Regions from separate parts of the Mesorhizobium sp. B2-2-4 genome, predicted to be linked through region 2. Evidence: riboswitches for the same ligand, from Rfam matches in the RefSeq annotation. Region 2 holds a riboswitch; each other region holds the start of a gene.
What was found. A riboswitch is a leader RNA that binds a small molecule or an ion and turns the genes downstream of it on or off. The one in region 2 is predicted to bind cobalamin.

Region 1 (2,259 bases), on a different contig from region 2:
CGCTCGGCCGAAGCCGGTCCGGCGACGACAGCTATCCCTCTCTGGATCTGGATTTCGAGAAGGCGGGCGCCGATGCGGTCGACCGGCTGGTTGCGCGTGGCCACCGCCGCATCGCCGCCATCCGGCCGTCGCTTGACCTGAATTTCGGTTATCTGTTTCTGGAGGGTTATTGCAAGGCGCTGCGGCGGCACGGCATCGAAGTCGATCCCGGCCTGATTGTGGACGGTTTTATCAACGAAGCCAGTGGCTACGCGGTGACACCGCAAGTCATGCGGTCGAAGGATCCGCCGACCGCGATTATCTTCAACAACGACTCGATGGCGCTCGGCGGCTGCAAAGCGCTCGCCGAAATGGGGATCAAGCCCGGGCAGGATGTCGCGGTGATCGTCATCGTCGACACGCCGCTCTGCCGTTATTTCTCGCCGGCGCTGACCGGCTTTCGTCCGAGCCTTGACCCGATGGGGCGGCGGCTCGGCGAAATCCTGCTCGCCTCGCTCCCGGCTTTCGCCGGCGCGAAAGGGCCAGAGATCATTCGCGAGGTCTGGCCGCTGGAACTGGTGGCGCGCGATAGTGATTGACCACACGTTTGTATCGTTATAACAGAACATGCATCGACCTTGCCTCGACGCTGCCTGCATCCTAGGCTGCGACTCGTGATGGTCCCCGCGCCGCAAGGCGAGGGGTGAAAAGGGAACATGGTGAGGCCCGATTTTCGGGTCGAAGCCATGGCTGCCCCCGCAACTGTAAGCGGCGAGCAAAATCCGAGAAGCCACTGGCCGGCAAGGCTGGGAAGGCAGGATGGCGCAACGACCCGCGAGCCAGGAGACCTGCCATCTGCATGGGTTGACCGGACGGGGTGTGCCGGGAGGAGACGCGGGGTTCGGTCTTGTCGACCGGTTCAAGCCAGCTTCCTTCCGTCGCCATTTTTGAAAGTGACGGAAGTTGGACGGCTCCATCGATCGCATTCACTGCATTCCCATGCATCGCATCATCGTGTGCACGCTTTGCCGCGATATCGCCACCGAGGTGAATTCAGGCCAGCGTCCGGCAGGATTGGCAAGCAAGACGCTGGCCCGTATTCCGGCAGGCCCTGCAAGGAATTGCCCATGACCGCGCCGCTTCTCGATGCCCGCGACCTGGCCGCAGCGGCGGATGGCCTGCATCTGGTGTATCCGGTCAGCCTTTCGGTGGCGGCGGGCGACCGTCTCGCCATCATCGGTCCCAACGGCGCCGGCAAGACGACATTGCTGCGCATGCTATCGGGCATGCTGAGGCCGAGTTCGGGCGAAGTGAAGCTAACCGGGCGCTTGCTGGACAGGATTTCGACCGCCGAGCGGGCGCTGCACATCGCCGTCGTCGGCCAGACCGATCAACCGGATCCACGGCTGGCGGTGATCGACTATGTCGAGCTCGGCCGGGTTCCGCATACCGGCCACAGGCACAGGAGCGAGGAACGCGACATTGTCGTCGAGGCGCTGCGCCGGACCGGGCTGTTGCCGCTGCTTGGCCGCACCATCGGCTCGCTGTCGGGCGGCGAGCGCCAGCGCGCCCAGCTTGCCCGCGCCATCGCGCAGGAGCCGAAGATCCTGTTCCTCGACGAGCCGACCAACCATCTCGACCCGCGGGCGCGCAGCGAGTTGCTCGAACTGGTTGCAGGCCTCGGCATGACCGTGATCGCGGTGCTGCACGATCTGGCGCTGGTGACGCCTTTCGCCACCAGGGTCGCGGTGATGAGCCATGGCCGGTTGCATGTGCTGGCGCCGCCACGCGAAGCACTCACCCAGCAGCTGATCCGCGAGATCTTCGGTATCGAGGTCTTTAGGTTGCGCCACCCGACGGAGGACCGCGAGCTGACGGTGTTCGAGGTTCCGAACCGTGCCGCGCCATCTTCGTGATCGAAGCCATTTCCGGCAGATCCTGTTCAACAAGGAGCAACATCCGTGAAACGCCTTGCCGTGTCTCTTGCCTTCTCCCTGCTCGGCTCTACGGCCTTCGCCTTTCCGGTGACGGTCGACAGCTGCGGCAAGCCGCTGACCTTCGACGCGCCTCCAAAGCGCGCCGTCATTCACGATCTCAACATGGCCGAGATGGCCTTCGCACTGAAGCTGCAGCCGTCGATCGTCGGCCTGACCGGCATCACTGGATGGTACAAGGTCACTCCCGAATTCAAGGCCGAACAGAGCTCGATCCCCGAACTGGCGCCCAAATATCCGACGCTGGAAAACCTGGTCGCTGTCGAGCCCGACTTCTTCTTCGCCG
Region 2 (2,259 bases):
TGGCGCATGCAGCGCGCGGAGCGTGGCGATGAAATGTATCTGGGTCTCGCCAAATGGGGCCGCGAGCACGCCGCCTATATCGAAGAGATCTACCGCGAGGTCGCGGAGCGCGGCCCGATCGCCGCCTCCGCGCTCGAAGGCCAGAAAGGGTCCGGCGGCTGGTGGGGCTGGAGCCACGCCAAGCATGCCTTCGAATGGCTGTTCTGGGCAGGACGCATCACCACCGCGCACCGCCGTGGCTTCGAACGCTTCTATGATTTGCCCGAGCGCGTACTGCCGCGGGCGATCCTCGATCTGCCGGTGCCGTCTGCCGAGGACGCGCATCGGGAATTGCTGCGGATATCCGCCCGCGCTCATGGCGTCGCGACAGCAAGCGACCTGCGCGACTATTTCCGCCTGTCGCCGGCCGACATGAAGGGCCGGCTGGAGGAGCTGGTTGAAACAGGCGAGCTGGTGCCGGTGCGTGTCGAGGGCTGGAACAAACCGGCTTACCTCCATAAGGAGGCCCGTATTCCACGAAAAATCGAGGCCCGCGCCTTGCTGGCGCCGTTCGATCCGGTCGTTTTCGAGCGCTCGCGCACGGAGCGGCTGTTCGATTTCCACTACCGCATAGAAATCTACACCCCTGCCGAAAAACGGCAATACGGCTATTACGTCCTGCCGTTCCTGCTCGGCGACAGGATCGTGGCGCGCGTCGACCTCAAGGCCGACCGGCCGGCCAGCGTGCTACGCGTCCACGCGGCCTATGCCGAGCCCGGCGCGCCGCCTGAAACCGCCGCGCAACTCTTCCAGGAATTGACGCAGATGCAGGGCTGGCTCGGCCTCGAACGGATCGAGGTTACGCCCGCCGGCGACCTTGGGCAGCCGCTCGCCGACATTGCCGTGTCGTAGACGCGCGTTGACACCGCCGCCTGCAAGAGCCTAAATCCATTCCAGACGGTCTCCTCTCGGCAAAGGGAGGAGCCAAGAGGGAATGCGGTGCGAAATCTCGATTTCAAATCCGCGGCTGTCCCCGCAACTGTAAGCGACGAGCCAAGGCCGAAAACCACTGGGACGGTCCCGGGAAGGCGGCACGAAGGCGATGACCCGCGAGCCAGGAGACCTGCCGTCTGAGACATAAGAATCCGATCGCCCGGCGGGTTTTCCGGGCAAGGAGCCCGATTTGGAACGCGACAGCAGTTTCCCGGCTGAAACAGCGGACATTTTGTCTGGCGATAGCGACTTGTCTGGCGATAGCGACGCCTTGGCCGGCGTCACTGTCATCATCTGCGCTTCCTGCCGCGACGAGACCGGTTCCGATGCCCATCCCCGCGCCGGCGAAGTTTTGGCTCAAGATACGCGCCAAGCCGCAACGGCCGACAATGTCCGTGTCCGCACCGTCGAATGCCTCGGCAACTGCAAGCGCCGTCTCAGTGCCGCGATTCTTCGCGACGGCTGCTGGAGTTATGTCTTCGGCGACCTGAACATCGCCAGCGGCGCCGATCTCGTCACCGGCGCGAAACTCTTCGCCGCTTCGACCAACGGCCTCATTCCGTGGCGTGGTCGCCCGGATTCCCTCAAGCGCGGCCTCGTCGCCCGCATTCCTCCCCTCGACATGCTGAAGGACTGATCATGACCGCCGCAGTTTCCGCCGCCACTCTCTCCCGCGTCCCCTGTACCGTGGTCACCGGCTTCCTGGGTGCCGGCAAGACCACGCTGGTCCGCCATCTCCTGGAAAACGCGGGCGGCAAGCGGATCGCCATCATCGTCAACGAATTCGGCGACATCGGAATCGACGGCGAGATCCTCAAGGGCTGCGGCATCGACACCTGCCCGGTGGAAAACATCGTCGAACTGGCCAATGGCTGCATCTGCTGCACCGTCGCCGACGATTTCGTCCCGGCGCTCGACCAGATCCTGTCGCTGACGCCGAAGGTCGACCACATCCTGATCGAGACCTCAGGCTTGGCTCTGCCCAAGCCGCTGGTCCAGGCCTTCCAGTGGCCGACAGTGAAGAGCCGGGTGACAGTCGACGGCGTGATCGCCGTGGTCGACGGTCCGGCATTGGCCGAGGGGCGCGTCGCCAACGACATGGACGCCCTGCAGGCGCAACGCGCGCAGGACCAGACACTGGACCACGACGACCCCGTCGAGGAGGTGTTCGAGGACCAGATCGCCTGCGCCGACCTCATCATCCTGTCGAAGAGCGACCTGATGGATGCCGCAGGTTCGGCTCGCGCCAACGCCATCATTGGCGAACACTCCGCCCGCGCCGTGAAG
Region 3 (2,259 bases), on a different contig from region 2:
GGCGGCACGGGTGAATGAGGTTGCAGCGAAAGCACCGACCCGCTGGCAAAGCTTCGTCGACGAATGCACGAGCTACATCGAAATGGCGCTGGAGCCGGAAATCCAGCGCATCATGTTTCGGGACGGTCCGGCCGTGCTGGGGGATCCCGCGCAATGGCCGAACGCCAATGCCTGCGTCGCGTCGATGACCGATCACCTGACGACGCTGCAGGGCGACGGGGTGGTTGTCCCGGGCGTAGACCCCGAGACCGCGGCACGGCTGATCAACGGGGCGAGCAGCCAGGCGGCGCAGCGGATCGCCAATTCGAACGACCCGGAAGCGACGTCGAAGACCGTGGTGGCGGCATTCAAGCAACTGCTCGAAGGATTGTTGAGGAAGGATGCCGGAGCCGCCTGACGACGGCAGGCCGCCGGCAGCTCTGGGCATGCCGTATCGGCAATCAAATCAAGAGTTTGTCAGACTTTTCGCATGTTGCCGCCTTGAGGCGTGCGATCGTTGATTTGAGCGGAACTTCGCCCTGTCCGCAAAACGTCTCGCTCATGATCAGCTCGGGCAGCGGCCGCCGCCGCCCCCAGCCATGTGTTTCGAGGTCCGGTTTCGGCGCGAACTCCGAGACACGGCCGACACAGAGATAGGCCACCGGCGTCACATGCTCGGGAATCGACAGAAGGCCTTTCAACGCCTGCGCCTCGATAATGCTGACCCAGCCGACGCCGACGCCTTCGGCGCGCGCCGCCAGCCAGAAATTCTGCACCGCGCAGACCGTGCTGTAGAGATCCATCTCGGGATTGTGCCAGCGTCCCAGCGGCGAACCCTGTGAGCGTCGGCGGTCGCAGGTGATACAGATATTGAGCGCGCTTTCGCAGATGCCTTCCAGCTTGAGCTTGCGGTAGAGCGCCCGCCGCTCTTCCTCGATCGCCGGCAATTCCTGCTCGCGCGCCGCGAGGAACAGGTCGCGCACCTGTTCCCGTCGTTCGGTGCCACGAATGACGATGAAATTCCATGGCTGCATGAAGCCGACCGATGGCGCGTGATGGGCGGCAAGCAGCAGCCGCGCCAAGACCTCGTCGTCGACGGCCTCTGATGTAAAATGGCTGCGGACATCGCGCCGCGTGAACATGGCGCGGTAGACCGCATCGCGCGCCATCTGGTCGAATCCGTCACCCACGGGGATGGTCATATTGTCCGGCATCGCTTGTCCCCTTGCGATTGCAATCAACTGCCGTCCGCCTGACCATGCGGATGACGATGCCTGCCAGGCCGGTCTTCTGGCTCGGGATCAACCCGCATCCGGCGCCTTCCCGTCATCGACAGTGGCATTTACCGGCGCGGTCCCCCTTACAGCGTTGGGCACGCCACGGTATCAAACCGTGTTCCCGATTCTCCCGCTCGCGGCGGGCACCAGGCAGTGGCCGGGACTTTACGACGAAGGCCCTGCGCCGCCAATCCCCGTGGCGACGCGAACGGACGCAAGCGCGATTTTCCCCAACCATCAGGCCGCAACGCATGGCCATCGCCGCGCCAGGGCACTAGATAGGGAGCATGGCCACTCGTCTCTACACCCATCCGATCTTCCTCGAGCACATCACGCCACCCGGCCATCCGGAGCGGCCGGACCGCTTGCGCGCCATTGAGCGCGTGCTCGACGACGAGGCTTTTGCCGCGCTCGACCGCCTCGAGGCGCCACAAGGCGATGAGGCCACCATTCTCTACGCGCATCCCGAGGATTTCGTCGAGCGGGTACGCGCCGCCATTCCCGAGACGGGCATCGCCCGCATCGATGCCGACACAACGGCCAGCCCGAAGAGCTGGCAGGCGGCGATCACCGCGATCGGAGCCGCCAACGCCGCCGTCGACGACGTCTTTGCCGGCAGGGCAGACAACGTTTTCGTCGCCGCCCGGCCGCCCGGCCATCATGCGGAGAAAGCGACGGCGATGGGCTTCTGCCTGTTCAACACGGCGGCCATCGCCGCACGTTATGCACAGCGCAAACACGATATCGAACGCGTCGCCATCGTCGACTGGGACGTGCATCACGGCAACGGCACGCAGGATATTTTCTGGGACGATCCGTCCGTGCTTTATTGCTCGACGCACCAGATGCCGCTCTACCCGGGCACCGGAGCAAAGAACGAAACCGGCGCCGGCAACATCGTCAACGCGCCGCTTGCGCCGCAGACCGGCAGCGAGGCGTTCCGCGATGCCTTCCTGTCGCGCGTGCTGCCCTCGCTCGACAATTTTGCACCCAACCTGATCAT

Region 1: it holds a riboswitch for cobalamin, as region 2 does, so the genes downstream of both, FJ959_RS18685 (ABC transporter ATP-binding protein) here and FJ959_RS17090 (DUF1636 family protein) in region 2, are expected to answer to the same signal.
Region 3: it holds a riboswitch for cobalamin, as region 2 does, so the genes downstream of both, bluB (5,6-dimethylbenzimidazole synthase) here and FJ959_RS17090 (DUF1636 family protein) in region 2, are expected to answer to the same signal.

The regions. Positions count from the first base shown of each region.
Region 1 covers NZ_VFWB01000007.1:19,186-21,444, forward strand. The annotation lists gene FJ959_RS18680 (LacI family DNA-binding transcriptional regulator) at 1-578, shown strand, start outside; cobalamin riboswitch at 641-850, shown strand; gene FJ959_RS18685 (ABC transporter ATP-binding protein) at 1,107-1,895, shown strand; gene FJ959_RS18690 (ABC transporter substrate-binding protein) at 1,941-2,259, shown strand, end outside.
Region 2 covers NZ_VFWB01000006.1:217,097-219,355, reverse strand. The annotation lists gene FJ959_RS17095 (winged helix-turn-helix domain-containing protein) at 1-891, shown strand, start outside; cobalamin riboswitch at 921-1,125, shown strand; gene FJ959_RS17090 (DUF1636 family protein) at 1,163-1,609, shown strand; gene cobW (cobalamin biosynthesis protein CobW) at 1,612-2,259, shown strand, end outside.
Region 3 covers NZ_VFWB01000002.1:416,003-418,261, forward strand. The annotation lists gene FJ959_RS07095 (TetR/AcrR family transcriptional regulator) at 1-397, shown strand, start outside; gene bluB (5,6-dimethylbenzimidazole synthase) at 441-1,193, opposite strand; cobalamin riboswitch at 1,242-1,422, opposite strand; gene FJ959_RS07105 (histone deacetylase family protein) at 1,544-2,259, shown strand, end outside.